Variovorax paradoxus: one gene and its partner. The protein of the gene in region 1 interacts with the protein of each later gene in a pairwise test. Links are inferred from orthologs where the notes say so. Each region holds a gene or a part of one and is shown on either strand. Other genes may lie near its edges.

What was found.
Region 2: the proteins of zapD (region 1) and ftsZ interact in binary tests that used the Escherichia coli proteins (3 or more experiments, as listed by UniProt). The link is inferred for Variovorax paradoxus from one-to-one orthologs.

Annotation. Positions count from the first base shown.
Region 1 is NZ_JAUSXG010000001.1:447,535-455,597, reverse strand. What follows is about bases 997-3,794. They hold zapD (cell division protein ZapD), read left to right. Parts: upstream 997-1,916; coding sequence 1,917-2,672; downstream 2,673-3,794. Other genes in these bases: QFZ42_RS02110 (acyltransferase family protein), read right to left, coding at 2,943-3,794; QFZ42_RS02115 (DNA gyrase inhibitor YacG), read left to right, coding at 2,698-2,919; QFZ42_RS02125 (hypothetical protein), read left to right, coding at 997-1,889. Outside these bases: QFZ42_RS02130 (MBOAT family O-acyltransferase), read left to right, coding at 1-847; more of QFZ42_RS02125, read left to right, coding at 849-996; more of QFZ42_RS02110, read right to left, coding at 3,795-4,910; 8-oxo-dGTP diphosphatase MutT, read right to left, coding at 4,961-5,410; QFZ42_RS02100 (ATP-binding protein), read right to left, coding at 5,407-6,282; bifunctional glutamate N-acetyltransferase/amino-acid acetyltransferase ArgJ, read right to left, coding at 6,368-7,597; preprotein translocase subunit SecA, read right to left, coding at 7,626-8,063. UniProt on the Escherichia coli protein: Cell division factor that enhances FtsZ-ring assembly. Directly interacts with FtsZ and promotes bundling of FtsZ protofilaments, with a reduction in FtsZ GTPase activity.
Region 2 is NZ_JAUSXG010000001.1:4,315,375-4,322,789, reverse strand. Bases 1,824-4,770 are described here. They hold ftsZ (cell division protein FtsZ), read left to right. Parts: upstream 1,824-2,663; coding sequence 2,664-3,878; downstream 3,879-4,770. Other genes in these bases: lpxC (UDP-3-O-acyl-N-acetylglucosamine deacetylase), read left to right, coding at 4,083-4,770; ftsA (cell division protein FtsA), read left to right, coding at 1,824-2,494. Also shown: QFZ42_RS20755 (D-alanine--D-alanine ligase), read left to right, coding at 1-447; QFZ42_RS20750 (cell division protein FtsQ/DivIB), read left to right, coding at 450-1,238; more of ftsA, read left to right, coding at 1,265-1,823; more of lpxC, read left to right, coding at 4,771-5,006; QFZ42_RS20730 (hypothetical protein), read left to right, coding at 5,026-5,202; crossover junction endodeoxyribonuclease RuvC, read right to left, coding at 5,246-5,794; QFZ42_RS20720 (phosphatidate cytidylyltransferase), read right to left, coding at 5,796-6,785; QFZ42_RS20715 (lysophospholipid acyltransferase family protein), read right to left, coding at 7,130-7,415. UniProt on the Escherichia coli protein: Essential cell division protein that forms a contractile ring structure (Z ring) at the future cell division site. The regulation of the ring assembly controls the timing and the location of cell division.

The DNA of each region.
Region 1 (8,063 bases):
GGGGCAGTACGCCGACATGATGTTCAAGGGCGTCCACGAAGGCGTGCTGCCCTCGCTGTACACCGCCTGGCTCGGCGTGCTCGCCTATACCCTGCAGATCTATTTCGATTTCTCGGGCTATTCGGACATGGCGGTCGGCCTGTCCCTGTGCCTGGGCGTGCAGCTGCCGCTGAATTTCCGCTCGCCGTACAAGTCGACCAACATCATCGAGTTCTGGCGCCGCTGGCACATCTCGCTGTCCAACTTCCTGCGCGACTACCTCTACGTGCCGCTCGGCGGCAACCGCAAGGGACCGGCTAGGCGCTACCTGAACCTGTTCCTCACCATGCTGCTGGGCGGCCTGTGGCACGGCGCCGCATGGACCTTCGTGATCTGGGGCGCGCTGCATGGCCTCTTCCTCATGGTCAACCATCTCTGGAACGCCACGGTGCGGCGCGGCAAGACAAGCTCGTCGCGCCTCGGCCGCGTGCTCGGATGGTTCATCACTTTCCTGTGCGTGATGGTGGCGTGGGTGGTGTTCCGCGCCGACAGCATGACGGCGGCCATCGAGATCTACAAGGGGATGCTGGGCATGCATGGCGTGCTGCCGAGCGCCTTCGGCGAGTTCAAGGTGCCGTTCCGCAAGCCCGAGTTCTTCCAGACGATGCTGGCCGGCCTCGTCATCTGCCTGGCGCTGCCCCCGACCATCACGCTCGACCGGTGGCTCCCGACCGTGGCCGCACTGGCTGGCCGCCCGGCGCTCAACCGTATCGCAACCGTGGTGACGGCCTTGGGATGCGTGTTCCTGTTCGGCTTGTGCGTGTCGAAATTCGGCAGCTACAGCCCCTTCCTCTATTTCCAGTTCTGACATGGAAGATACGAAACCGGCCCGCATGTGGCTCGCGATCTTCGCCGCAGGCTTTCTGGTCTGTTGCGCGTTGTTGGTCACCAGCCTGCTGACGCCCATTCCCTACGGCGACCTGACGCGGATCGGGCGCATCTCCGAGCGTGATTTCGGATGGCACCATCCGCCTCCGCCGATTCCGGACGCGAACATCAAGGCCTCCTCGATCCAGGACGCCGACGTGCTCGTGATCGGCGACAGCTTTTCAGTCCGCTATGCCTGGCAGTCGCCGCTGGTCGGTGCCGGATACCGCGTCGCGACGGCGCATTGGGACAAGACCGGGCCGATGTGCAGCGACTTCTCGGCCTGGGTACGCAAGTCAGGATTCAAAGGCAAGGTCGTCATCATCGAAAGCATCGAGCGCCTGCTTCAGGGGCGCATCGAAGTCTCGAAGGAATGCGCGGCCATGAAGTACGCCTTCCTACCGTCGCCCCCTCCCTTCGAAAATCCGTCCAAGCCCGCACCTACCGGTTTCCGTCTGAATTGGGACGCGGAACTGCTGAGGGGCTGGCTGACCTACCGAAACACCCGCGCCATCGAACGTTCCGAGAGCTGGACCAACACGCCCGACCGCTGGGGCCCGCTCATCGACGCGCGCACGGTGCCCGATGGCTGCAAGCAATTCAGCCATGTGGCTTGCAACAAATTGCTCATGACCGCGGAGGACCGTCTGATGGACCCACTCACCGCGGATTCCGCTACCTTCATGGCGAAGTTCACGGAAAAAATGGCGCCGTCACTCCGCATCATCTGGATGGTCGTGCCCAACAAAAGCACGGTATACCTCGACCAGAGCCATGCCGCCGCATTCCGGAGCACTTTCAACGACCTGAAGATCGGCCCCGATCTTTTTGCACTGTCCGAGCAGAACCGCTTCAAAATCACGGACTTGTATCCAGCCAACGAAACCCACGTTTCCACCGCCGGATACTTGCTCTTCGGTCAGCGTATGCTGGAGGCTGTGCGTGAAGTGCAGCCGACTCCGGCGGCTGCGAAATCGCCATGAACTCGTCCCCGACATGAACCGACACGCGTGATCCTCTACGAGTACCCCTTCAACGAGCGCATCCGCACCTACCTGAGGCTGGAACACCTGTTCCGTCGCCTCGGAGAGTTGGTGCCCTCCGAATCGCCGCTTTCCCACCATTACGCCCTGGTCACGATCTTCGAGATCATGGACGTTGCCGCACGCGCCGACCTCAAGGCCGACGTCATGCGCGACCTCGACAAGCACAAGAGCGTCTTCAACAGCTACCGGGGCAATCCGGCCATCGCGGAAACGGTGCTGGATCAGGTCGTCCAACAGCTGGAGGGCAATTTCTCCGCCCTCAACAGCGTGGCGGGCAAGGCCGGCCAGTCGCTGACGGAGAACGAATGGCTCATGAGCATTCGCAGCCGCGCCGGCATTCCGGGCGGCACCTGCGAGTTCGATCTGCCCGCCTACTACGCCTGGCAACACCGCACCGCGGCAAGCCGCCGCGCGGATCTCGAGCGCTGGTCGAACACGCTCTCACCGCTCGCATCGTCCATCTACCTGCTGCTCAAGCTGCTGCGCGACGCGGATGTGCCCTACAAGGTCATTGCCACGGGCGGCCAGTTCCAGCAGAACCTCCCCCAGGGGCGCAGCTTCCAGTTGCTGCGCCTGCGTATCGATCCGAGTTTCGGGTTGGTGCCGGAAATCAGCGGCAACCGGCTCATGGTTTCGGTTCGAATGATGCGCCACGAGGCCGACGACCGCCTGCACCAGAGCACCGAAGACGCCGCCTTCGAACTCACGCTCTGCTCTTGAGCGCAGCCGACGGCAAGGACACGCCATGAGCAACGGCAAGACTCGCAACGACATCGGCGAACGGATCGTCCGCTGCCCCGCCTGCGGCGGCGACAGCGTCTACGCCGTCAGCAACCCCTATCGGCCGTTTTGCAGCGCACGCTGCAAGGGCATCGACCTCGGCGCCTGGGCCAACGAGGAATTCAGGATGCCCGCTGAAGGGCCGCCGGACGACGAGCCCTTCGGCGATCCAAAGCTGCAGCAGTAGCCTTCGAGGCGCTTCTCTCCGCGCTATTTCTTCGGCGCAGAACCACCCTCGTCCTGCAACGCACGGTCCATGTAGGTTGCGAACGAGCGCGTGTACTTGGGCCGCAAGTGGCCGGAATCCTTGTATGCGGGCGCGCCGTCCTGCATGGTGCGCAGGCACTGGCCGTTCGCCGTGCACAGGTTGGCCACTGCGTCGATCACCTCCACGCCGCTCGCAACGCCGATCTGCCGCAGCTTGTCGTTCAGTTCGCGCTGGTCCTGCGGTATCGGCAGCGTCGGCATCGACGTCGACAGCTTCATGGACGTCAGCCGGCTGCCTTCGAGCAGACGCTTGGGTTCGAAATCGGGGGCCACAGGGATGTCGAGCAGCAGATACACCTTCTTGCCCTTGCTCGACAACTCGCGCAGCAGCTGGCCAAGCGAATCGAATGCCAGTGCCATGCCGTCGCCACCCCGGAACTGATGCGCCGCACCGCTCGCATCGCGGAAGTAGTAGCCTGGCGCGCCGCCCGCGATGAAATAGCAGTTCCAGCAGCCGCCGATCACCACCGTGTCGATCTCGGGGCTGCGGGCGAAGTCCAGCACCGTCGCGCGTCGCTCGGCACAGCCCACGTTCGCATCGGCAAAAACGCCGGGGATCGGCGGGCAGGAACCCTGCGTCGCGAAGTAGATGGTGTTTGCCTTGTCCGGCGCCGTGCGGGCGAGTTCCTCGGCGCGCGGGCCGTACTGCTGCACATGGCTGTCGCCGATCAGCAGGCTCTTGCGCGGACCTTTGCCGACTTGATAGAGCAGATGCCGCCCGAGTTCGTAGTTCTTGAAGTCGTCGTAGTAGCCCACGTCGGCCGCGGCCTCGGAGATCTGCTGGAGGCGAACGTCGTGATGGCGCGGTTGCAGCACGCCAGAGAACACCACCAGGCCCACGACCACCAGCGCAATGCCCAGGCCCGCCAGCACGCGCAGCAAGCCCGGGCTGGTGCGCGTGCGTGTGTAGCGCTCGACGAACCGGTAGGTCAGCCAGGCCAGAACCACGCTCGCGACGACCGCGCCCGCACGCACGGGCAGCGATGGCGACCCATCGCTCAGGATGCGCGCATAAGCGAGCAACGGCCAATGCCACAGATAGAGCGGATAGCTGATAAGCCCGATCCACACCATCACGCGGTTCGACAGCAGGTACTTGTTGAGGAAGCCGGTGGGGCCGGCTGCGATGCAGCTCACCGCACCCAGCGTGGGCAGCAAGGCCCACCAGCCCGGGAAGGCCTTGTCGCCGCGAATCATCACCAGCCCGAGTCCGAGCAAGCCCACACCGACGAAGGACTGCACGTGGCTGCGCAAGCGGCTCGGCGCTGCGGGCTTCAGCCGCATGCACGCCAGGATGCCGCCCACCATCAGCTCCCAGAAGCGCGAAGCCGGCGAATAGAAAGCCGCCGTGCGAAACGGATGGATCGTGAGCACATTGACGAGAAACGACACCACCGCAATCGCCAGGATCACGCGGATCATCGGCCAGCGCCGGCGCCAGGCCACGCCCAGCAGCACCGGCCAGAAAATATAGAACTGCTCTTCGATGCCCAGCGACCACAGATGCAGCAGCGGCTTGGTTTCCGCGGCGGTATCGAAATAGCCCGCGTCGGCCCAGAACACGAAATTGGCAAAGAAGGCCGCACCGCCCGTGACCTGCTTGCCCAGCTGCGCGAACTCGTCGGACAGCAGCATGTACCAACCGAAGCACAGGGTGGCCAGAAGCACCAGGATGAGCGCCGGGAAGATACGCCGGATGCGCCGGGCGTAGAAGTCGCGGTAGCTGAAATCGCCCGCGATCTGGCTTTGCAGAAGAATGGTCGAGATCAGGTAGCCCGAGATCACGAAGAAGATGTCGACGCCAATGAAGCCGCCAGGCAGCGCACCCGGAAACGCGTGATAGATCACCACGGAGGCCACGGCGATGGCACGCAGGCCGTCTATGTCCGGTCGGTACTTGGGATGCAGCATCTCGGGGGTCGTTGAACGCGCTGTGGCGGTCCTGGTTGTTTTTTAGGGGACTACGCCGCTGACCCGGCGGCGTATGGAATGCCGCGTTCCTCTGCCAGCCATTCGAGCACCGGCATGGCGCCGGGCAGTACGGGCGTCACATCCAGCGGCAATTGCTGCCACCGCATTTCCTGCCCTTCGCGCATTTCGAACTCGCCGCTCCAGGCCGTGACCTTGCACCAGTGCAGCCGCACCAGCGCGTGCGGATAGTCGTGCTCGGTGACTTTCCAGACCTCGGCGCCTGCGATGGTGATGCCGAGCTCTTCCTGCAGTTCGCGCCGTAGCGCCTGCTCGACCGTTTCGCCGGCTTCGATCTTGCCGCCTGGAAACTCCCAATAGCCTGCGTACGCTTTGCCTTCGGGCCGGGTCGAGAGCAGCAGCGCATCGTCGGCCAGCCGGATCAGCACGCCGACCGCGACCTCGGTGTGCTTGCGGTCCTGGGGTTGCGGCCGCGCGCTCATGCGCTGGCCCGCCCGGCATAGTCGCGCGCGAACTGGTAGGCCACGCGGCCGCTGCGCGAACCGCGCTCGAGGGCCCAGACCAGCGCCTCGGGCCGCGCCGCCTCGATGGCGGCCTCGCTGACGCCGAAGGACGAGAGCCACTGCGCGACGATGGCCAGGTATTCGTTCTGGCTGAAGGGATAGAAGCTCACCCACAGACCGAAGCGCTCCGACAGCGAGATCTTTTCTTCGATCACTTCGCCGGGGTGCACTTCGCCGTCCTCGGTGTGGGTGTACGACAGGTTGTCCTTCATGTATTCGGGCAACAGGTGGCGCCGATTGCTGGTCGCGTAGATCAGCACGTTGGGCGTGGCCGCCGCAATCGAGCCATCGAGAATCGACTTCAGCGCCTTGTAGCCCGGCTCGCCCTCGTCGAAGCTCAGGTCGTCGCTGAACACGATGAATTTTTCAGGCCGCTGCGACACCACCTCGACGATGTCCGGCAGGTCGGTCAGTTCGGCCTTGTCGACTTCGATCAGGCGCAGCCCCTGCGGCGCATAGGCTTGCAGGCAGGCCCGAATGAGCGACGACTTGCCCGTGCCGCGCGCACCGGTCAGCAGCACGTTGTTGGCGGGCTTGCCTTCGACGAACTGGCGCGTGTTGCGTTCGATCTTCTCCTTCTGGAGGTCGATTTCCTTGAGCGAATCGAGCGCCATCGAAGCCACATGCTTCACCGGCTCGAGCACGCCGTGGCCTGAACTGCGGCGGCGATAACGCCATGCGATCGACGCATTCCAGTCGGCGGGTGCAGCCAGCGGCTGCGGCAGGATCGATTCGATGCGGCCGATCAGCTGCTCGGCGCGCTCGATCAGCCTCTGGAACTGCTCATTCATCGACGCCCGCCCGGCCGCCCGAAGGGCGTTGAGCGCCCCCTCGGGGGCAGCGACGACACGAAGTGCGGAGCGTGGGGGTCATTCATCATGACCTGTAGTCGGCGTTGATGGTCACGTAGTCGTGGCTCAGGTCGCAGGTCCACACGGTCTCGCTGGCGTTGCCGCGGCCCAGCCCGATGCGCACAGTGATTTCGCTCTGCTTCATCACGCGCTGCCCGTCTTCCTCGCGGTACGACGGATTGCGCCCGCCCTTGACCGCCACATGCACGTCGTCCAGGAACAAGTCGATGCCGGTCTGGTCGAGGTCGGCAATGCCCGCGTAGCCGACGGCCGCCAGGATGCGGCCCAGGTTCGGGTCGCTCGCGAAGAACGCGGTCTTGACCAGCGGCGAATGCGCCACCGCATAGGCCACCTGCTTGCACTCGGCCGCATCGCGGCCGCCTTCGACCTGGATGGTGATGAACTTGGTCGCGCCTTCGCCGTCGCGCACGATGGCTTGCGCCAGCTGGCGCGCCACGTTCTGCATCGCAGCCACGAGCGCCTGGCCCTCGGCGGATTCCAGCGAGGTGATGGTCGCGTGCGCGGCCTTCTGCGTGGCGATGACCACGAAGGAATCGTTGGTCGAGGTGTCGCCGTCGATCGTCACGCGGTTGAACGAAGCGTCGGCCAAGCGCCTGGCCAGCGGCTGGATCAGCGACGGGTCGATCTTGGCGTCGGTGGCCATGAAGCCGAGCATGGTCGCCATGTTCGGCCGGATCATGCCGGCGCCCTTGCTGATGCCGGTGACGGTAACAGTGGCGCCGCCGACCTGAGCCTGCTGGCTGAAGGCCTTGGGGATCGTGTCGGTGGTCATGATGCCTTCGGCCGCACGCGCCCAGTGGTTCTCCGAGGCATCGGAGAGCGCGGCAGGCAGGCCGGCCTCGATGCGGTCCACCGGCAGCGGCTCCATGATCACGCCCGTCGAGAACGGCAGGATCTGCTCGGGCGCAATCTCGAGGTGGCGCGCCAGTGCAATGCAGGTGGAGCGCGTGCGCATCAGGCCGTCTTCGCCCGTGCCGGCGTTGGCGTTGCCGGTGTTGATGACCATCGCGCGAATGCCGTAGTTGGCCGCCAGGTGGTCGCGGCAGACCTGCACTGGCGCCGCGCAGAAGCGGTTCTGGGTGAACACCCCGCCGACCGCCGAGCCTTCGTCGATCAGCACGACCGTCAAGTCCTTGCGGTTGGCCTTGCGCACGCCCGCTTCGGCCACGCCGATGCGGACGCCGGGCACCGCGAACAGGGCGGCAGGATCAGGGGCGGACAGGTTCACGGGCATGGGGTTTTCTCTTCGGAAGTTTTCTGGGTCAGCTGAGCTTGCCGTGGCACTGCTTGTACTTCTTGCCACTGCCGCAAGGGCACGGGTCGTTGCGGCCGACGCGCGCAAAGGCAGCCGCTTCGGCGCTGAGCGTGCCGAGCCCCAATCCCGCGGCCGCGATGCGGCGCTGGTTTTCCTCATCGAGGCGCACCTCGACTTCGCCGGTTTCGGTCGGCGCGCTGTAGGTGATGTTCGACACGTTCTCGCCGCGGCTCTCGAGCGCATCTGCGGCTTGTTCGAGCTGCTCGCCCGACTGCACGCGCACCGTCATGAGCTGGCGTGTGACTTCGTTCTTGACCGAGTCGAGCAGCTGGCCGAAGAGTTCGAAAGCCTCGCGCTTGTATTCCTGCTTGGGCTGCTTCTGCGCATAGCCGCGCAGGTGAATGCCCTGGCGCAGGTAGTCGAGCGAAGCCAGGTGCTCGCGCCA
Region 2 (7,415 bases), 3.9 Mb from region 1 along the record:
AAGTACGACGCCGACGTGCTGTGCGAGGAATTCATCGAAGGCGAGGAAGTGACCTGCGCCGTGCTGGGCCAGGGGCTCGATGCACGCGCGCTGCCGGTGGTGCGCATCGCCGCGCCCGAAGGCGCGTACGACTACCAGAACAAGTACTTCACCGACGACGTGAAGTACCACTGCCCGAGCGGCCTGCCCCAGGCCGAGGAGCACGAGATCCAGCGCATCACGCTGGCCGCGTACCACACGCTCGGCTGCCGCGGCTGGGGCCGCGCCGACGTGATGATTCGCGCGAGCGACCGCAAGCCTTTCCTGCTCGAGATGAACACCTCGCCCGGCATGACCAGCCACTCGCTGGTGCCGATGTCGGCGCGCGCATCGGGCATTGCCTACGAAGACCTGTGCCTGCGCGTGCTGGCCTCGGCTTCGCTGGATGCCACGGGAGGAGCGCAATAGCCATGGCCGACAGCATCCAGGCGCCTTTCGACGTCAAGCTCATGAACATCGTCTCGAACCTTGCGTTCGCGGTGGTGGCGCTCATGCTGCTGGCGGCGGGCGCGTGGTGGGTGCTGCGCCAGCCTTTCTTTCCCATCGGCGGAATCAAGGTCGACGGAGACGTGACGCACAACAACGAAGTGACGCTGCGCGCGAATGTGGCACCTCAGCTCTCGGGCAACTTCTTCACGGTCGATCTCGCCCGCGCGAGAACGGCGTTCGAGTCGGTGCCCTGGGTGCGCAAGGCGGTGGTGCGGCGCGAGTTTCCGGACAAGCTGCGCGTCACGCTGACCGAGCAGGTGCCGGTGGCCAACTGGGGCGACGACGCAGGCTCGAAGCTGATCAACGGCTTCGGCGACGTGTTCGAAGCCAACGTGGCCGAGGTGGACGACCGCTTGCCGCGGCTCGACGGTCCCATCGAGCAGGCCGGCCAGGTGCTGGGCATGTACCGCGTGATCGCGCCGATCTTCCAGCCCTACGACTTCGGCGTCGACGAGCTCACGCTCTCGAGCCGGGGCAGTTGGAAGGTGGTGCTGAGCAGCGGCGCCGAAATCGAGCTTGGCCGCGGCCAGCCCGAGGAAGTGGCCGCCCGCGCGCAACGTTTCCTGAAAACCGTGACCCAGGTCGCGGGCCAATACCACCGCACCGCGGCGGACATCGAAGGGGCCGACCTGCGCCACAACGATGCCTATGCGCTGCGCCTTCGTGGCGTCACCACGGTCGTTACCGACCCGAAGACCAAGAAGAAATAAATAGAAGCGAATACCGAGGACATTCAATGCCCAAAGAATACAAAGACCTGGTCGTAGGACTTGACATCGGCACCGCCAAGGTCATGGTGGTGGTGGCCGAGGTGCTGCCCGGCGGCGAACTCAAGCTCGCCGGGCTCGGCATCGCGCCGAGCAACGGCCTGAAGCGCGGCGTGGTGGTGAACATCGACGCCACCGTGCAGAGCATCCAGCAGGCCTTGAAGGAGGCCGAACTGATGGCCGACTGCAAGATCAGCCGCGTCTACACGGGCATTACCGGCAGCCACATCCGCGGCATCAATTCGAGCGGCATGGTGGCGGTGAAGGACAAGGAAGTCACGCCGGCCGACGTGGCCCGCGTGGTGGAAACCGCGCGCGCGATCAACATCTCGAGCGACCAGCGCCTGCTGCTGGTGGAGCCGCAGGAATTCGTGATCGACGGACAGGACGTGAAGGAGCCGATCGGCATGAGCGGCATGCGGCTCGAGGCCAAGGTGCACATCGTGACCGGGGCGCAGAGCGCGGCCGAGAACATCATCAAGTGTGTGCGCCGCTGCGGCCTCGAGGTCGACCAGCTGATGCTGAACCCGCTGGCTTCGAGCCAGGCGGTGCTGACCGAAGACGAGCGCGAGCTCGGCGTGGTGCTGGTCGACATCGGCGCGGGCACCACCGACGTGGCCATCTTCACCAACGGCGCCATCCGCCACACGGCGGTGATCCCGATTGCGGGCGACCTCATCACCAGCGACATCGCGATGGCGCTGCGTACGCCCACCAAGGACGCGGAAGACATCAAGGTCGAGAGCGGCTACGCCAAGCAATTGCTCGCCGACCCCGACCAGCAGGTGGAAGTGCCCGGCCTCGGCGACCGCGGCCCGCGCATGCTGAGCAAGCAGGCGCTGGCGGGCGTGATCGAGCCGCGCATCGAGGAAATCTTCTCGCTGGTGCAGCAGGTGGTGCGCGAATCGGGCTACGAAGAGGTGCTGTCCTCGGGCGTGGTGCTGACCGGCGGCAGCGCAGTGATGCCCGGCATGGTCGAGCTCGGCGAAGACATCTTCCTGAAGCCGGTGCGCCGGGGCATTCCGAAGTATTCGAGCGCGCTGTCCGACATGGTGGCGCAGCCGCGCGCGGCCACCGTGATGGGCTTGCTCGAAGAGGCTCGCTTCGCACGCATGCGCGGCTTCAAGGTCGCGCAGAAGAACGGATCCGTAAAGACTGCGTTCGGACGTTTCAAGGACTTCATCGTGGGGAACTTCTGACCATGAATCACTCCTCACTCTGGCTCGCACGCGGCGGTCCGCCCTTGCATTTCAACGAGCGATGGCGGCGCACAGGTCCACCATCGCGACGACAACTTCGTTGAACTCGTCAAGACACTTAAAAAATTCATAGATACACAACGGCAACTGCAAATTCAAGGAGTTAGAAATGACCATCGAAATGATCGAAGTCGAAGAATTCAACCAAGGCACTCAGATCAAGGTGATCGGCGTCGGCGGTGGCGGCGGCAATGCCGTCGCGCACATGATGGAGCGTGGCGTGCAGGGCGTTCAGTTCGTCTGCGCCAACACCGATGCGCAGGCGCTCCAGCGCAGCAACGCGCACAAGAACATCCAGCTGGGCACCAGCGGCCTGGGCGCCGGCAGCAAGCCCGACAAGGGCCGTGAAGCGGCCGAACTCGCGGTGGACGACATCCGCGCGGCCATCGACGGCGCGCACATGCTGTTCATCACGGCCGGCATGGGCGGCGGCACCGGCACCGGCGCCGCACCCGTGATCGCGCGTGTCGCGAAGGAAATGGGCATCCTCACCGTGGGCGTGGTGACCAAGCCCTTCGACTGGGAAGGCGGCCGCCGCATGACCAACGCTGACGCCGGCCTGGCCGAGCTCGAGGCGAACGTCGATTCGCTGATCGTGGTGCTCAACGAGAAGCTGCTCGACGTGCTGGGCGAGGACATCACCCAGGACGAAGCCTTCGCACATGCCAACGACGTGCTCAAGAACGCCGTGGGCGGCATCTCGGAAATCATCAACGAGTACGGCGGCGTGAACGTCGACTTCGAAGACGTGCGCACCGTGATGGGCGAACCGGGCAAGGCCATGATGGGCACGGCCGCGGCCGCAGGCCCGGACCGCGCGCGCATCGCTGCCGAGCAGGCCGTGGCCTGCCCGCTGCTCGAAGGCATCGACCTCTCGGGTGCCAAGGGCGTGCTGGTGCTGGTGACGGCATCGAAGGGTTCGCTGAAGCTCAACGAGTCGAAGCTCGCGATGAACACCATCCGCGCCTACGCCTCGCCCGATGCGCACGTGATCTACGGCGCCGCCTACGACGAAAGCCTCGGCGACGAAATGCGCGTGACCGTGGTCGCCACCGGCCTGTCGCGCGCCGACGCACGCCGTCAGGCTCCGACGCTCGAAGTGATCCGTACCGGCACCGACAACATCCCGTTCCACGTGCCCACGCTCGGCGGTACCGGCCATGCCGGCCACGGCCACACCAGCCAGCCGAACTACGACGGCATGGCGGTGCCCAGCGTGTGGCGCACCAACCGCACGATGGCTGCGGCCAAGGTCGATGCGCTGTCGTCGGGTGGCATGGACGATTTCGAGATTCCTGCATTCCTGCGCCGTCAGGCCGACTGACGCCAGGCCACCGAACGCAGAGGGCACGAAGGTTCGCAAGGGGTGACGGGGAAGACCTGAAAGGGACTTCCGCCGGCCCTAGGCGCTGCGTTCGCTTCGTGCCCCTTGCGTCCATCGTGGGCGCTTGAAATAGAACCTATGTCTATCGGTGCCATAGCGAGGGGCATAGGCCGCCACGCGCGCCGCGCGCCTAAAATCGCGGGCGTGCTGCAACAACGAACCCTCAAGTCGATCAGCCGCGCCGTGGGCGTGGGGCTTCACAGCGGCCAACGCGTGGAACTCACGCTGCGCCCCGCTCCGGCGGACACCGGCATCGTGTTCCGGCGCGTCGACCTGCCCGAGCCGGTCGACATCCGCATGACGGCCGAAGCGGTGACCGACACGCGCCTGGCTTCCACGGTCTCGACGGGCGGAGCGAAGGTGCAGACGGTCGAGCACCTGATGTCGGCCTGCGCGGGTCTCGGCATCGACAACCTCTACATCGATATCACGGCCGACGAAGTGCCGATCCTCGACGGGTCGGCCTCTTCGTTCGTGTTCCTGCTGCAAAGCGCGGGCATCGAACTGCAGAAGGCGCCGCGCCGTTTCATTCGCGTGACCCGCAAGGTCGAGGTGCGCGAGGGCGAGGGCGCCAACGAGAAGTGGGCCAGCCTGGAGCCATACCACGGCTACAAGTTGAGCTTCGAAATCGACTTCGATCACCGCGTGGTCAATTCCACCGGCCAGCGCGTGGAGTTCGACCTCGGCACCGATTCATACAGCCGCGACATCGCGCGCGCCCGCACCTTCGGCTTCACGAAGGAAGTCGAGTACATGCGCAGCAAGGGCCTGGCGCTCGGCGGCGGGCTCGACAACGCCATCGTGATGGACGACACCAAGGTGCTCAATGCCGGCGGTCTGCGCTACGACGACGAGTTCGTGAAGCACAAGATCCTCGACGCCATGGGCGACCTGTACATCATCGGCAAGCCGCTGCTCGCGGCCTACACCGCATTCCGATCGGGCCATGCGCTCAACAACAAGCTGCTGCGCGAGCTGCTGGCGAACAGCGACGCCTACGAGGTCGTGACCTTCGAAGACGAGAAGCGCGCACCGCGCGGTTTCGGCGAAGTGGCGCGGGCCTGGTAGGCAAGCCTCCTTTTCGGCGATGCTTGTCTTCCGCTGGGCCATCCTGCTGCTTCTGCTGGTGGCCGGCGTGTCGTTCGCCTTCTATGCAGGAACGGGGCAGGTCAAGTACCGGCACTTCGGCTGGATCGTGCTCAAGTGGACCCTGCTTGCGGCGTTCGGCTTCTTTGCCGTCCTGATCGCCGAACGGGTGGCTTAGGCTCGCAGGCTTCGCGGCCGGCCAACGAGAGCCTGAAAGGGCGCTACCTCGAACGACCTTGCCGGTAGGTGCCGGCGTGTGTCTTCGACAGCTCGGCCGCCTCGGCCAACCGTGCCATCGACCGGCCCACCTGCGCATGCGTGATGGCAATGCCGAGCGCGTCGGCCGCGTCGGCACCGGGCAGACCCGGCAGATCGAGCAGGCGCTTCACCATCTCTTGCACCTGCGCCTTGGCGGCCTGGCCATGGCCGGCCACCGCTTTCTTCATTTGCAGCGCGGTGTATTCCGCCACCGTGAGCTTGCTGTTCACCAGCGAGGTCACGCAGGCACCGCGGGCCTGGCCCAGCAGCAGTGTCGACTGCGGGTTGACGTTGACGAAAATGATTTCGACGGCCGACGCATCGGGCTGGTAGCGCTCGGCAATTTCGCCGATGCCGTCGAACAGCACCTTGAGGCGTGCCGGCAGATTGCCGGTGCCCAGGTGCCGGGTGCTGATGGTGCCGCTCGCCACGTAGCGCAGCGCATGGCCATCCGCATCCACCACGCCGAAGCCGGTGGTGGTCAAGCCGGGGTCGATGCCGAGAATGCGCATGTCAGAGGTTGAAGTACCAACGGATCGAGTGGAAGAAGATGGGCGCGGCGAAGCACAGCGCGTCCACACGGTCGAGCAGGCCGTTGGCGCCGGTCACGCCCGCGCCTTTCTTGCCCCAGTTCGGAATGCCGCGGTCGCGCTTGAGCGCCTTCATCACGAGGTGCCCCATCGATCCCGCAACGCAGGCGATGATGGACACGGCGAGCGCTTGGCCGAACTTGAAGGGCGTGATGAACGAGAACAGCGCGCCCACCAGGCTGGCGACCACGATGCCGATGCCCCAGCTGGTCCAGTTGAAGCTGCGGCTCACATTGGGCGCGAAGGGCTTGCGCTGCGTGCGGCGCGAGATCACGTGCTGCACCAGCACCGAGGTCTGCACCACGAACACCAGGAAGAACACGAGAAAGGCGCTCTTGCCTTCGTAGCCCGGAAAGCTCAGCAGCAGCAGCGCCGGCACGTGGCTCATGCCGTAGACACAGACCATGATGCCCCACTGCAGCTTGGCGTTGCGCTCGAGAAAGTGGCTGGAGTCGTCGGCGAGTGCGCTGGCGACCGGAATCGCGAGGAACACGTAGACCGGAATGAACACGGTGAACAGGTCGAAGCGCGCGGTGCCTACGAGCCAGAACTGGATCGGCAGCACCACGAAAAAGGCCAGGATCAGGCTGCGGTGGTCTCCGCGTCGTGTGGGTGAGAGCGTGATGAACTCACGCAGCGCAAAGAAGGCGATGAGCGCGAACAGGACGGTGGCCACCGTTTCGCCGAGTGCCCAGCCGACCCAGAACACGACCACCATGAACCAGGTGGTGCCCAGCAACTTGCGGTAATGGGCGAGCTCGGCTTGCCAGGTGGCGTCGTGCACGGGGTTGCGGCGTTCCCTGAAGCTCAGGAAGAGTGCCGTGGTGCTCGCGACGACGAGCAGGCCGAAGACGATGAGGAAGAGGGCCGCGACTTGTTGCGTCGGCGTGAGGCTGCGCAGGAACTGGTTCATGTCAGTTTTTTGTTGCGCGCTGTTGTTGGTGGCTGCGTTCTAGGCGCTCTTGTTCAGGGCGCGTGCACAGGCCACCGGGTACTCCCCTCCGCGAATGTCCCCCGGCTTCGCCTCCTCCTTGATTTCGCTGCGGGGAGCACCCGATGCCCTGTGCACTGGGACACGCTCGTGGTGTACGGCCGATCAACGACCGGCGTGCATAACGCTCACGTCGATGGGGTGCCTTGCGCAGCGAAATCAAGGGGGAGGCCGCAGGCCGGAGGACATTCGCGGAGCAAGGTACCCCGTCGGCGGGTGCGCGCCCCGAATGACGCACAACACGGCGCAAAGAGAAAGCTTTCATTTCAGACATCGCGCAAAGCGATCACCGCAGCACGCGCGCGATCGAGGAACGGGCGGCGCTCTTCGCTTTCTTCCACACGGATCGGCGCACCGAATGTGACCGAACACAAGATCGGCACCGGCACGATCTCGCCCTTGGGCATGACGCGCTGCACGTTGTCGATCCATGCCGGCACCAGCACCACTTCGGGAAACATCGTCGCGAGCGTGTAGAGGCCGGACTTGAATTTTTGCGGTTCGCCCGTGTGGCCGCGCGTGCCTTCGGGAAAGATGATGATCGAGTCGCCG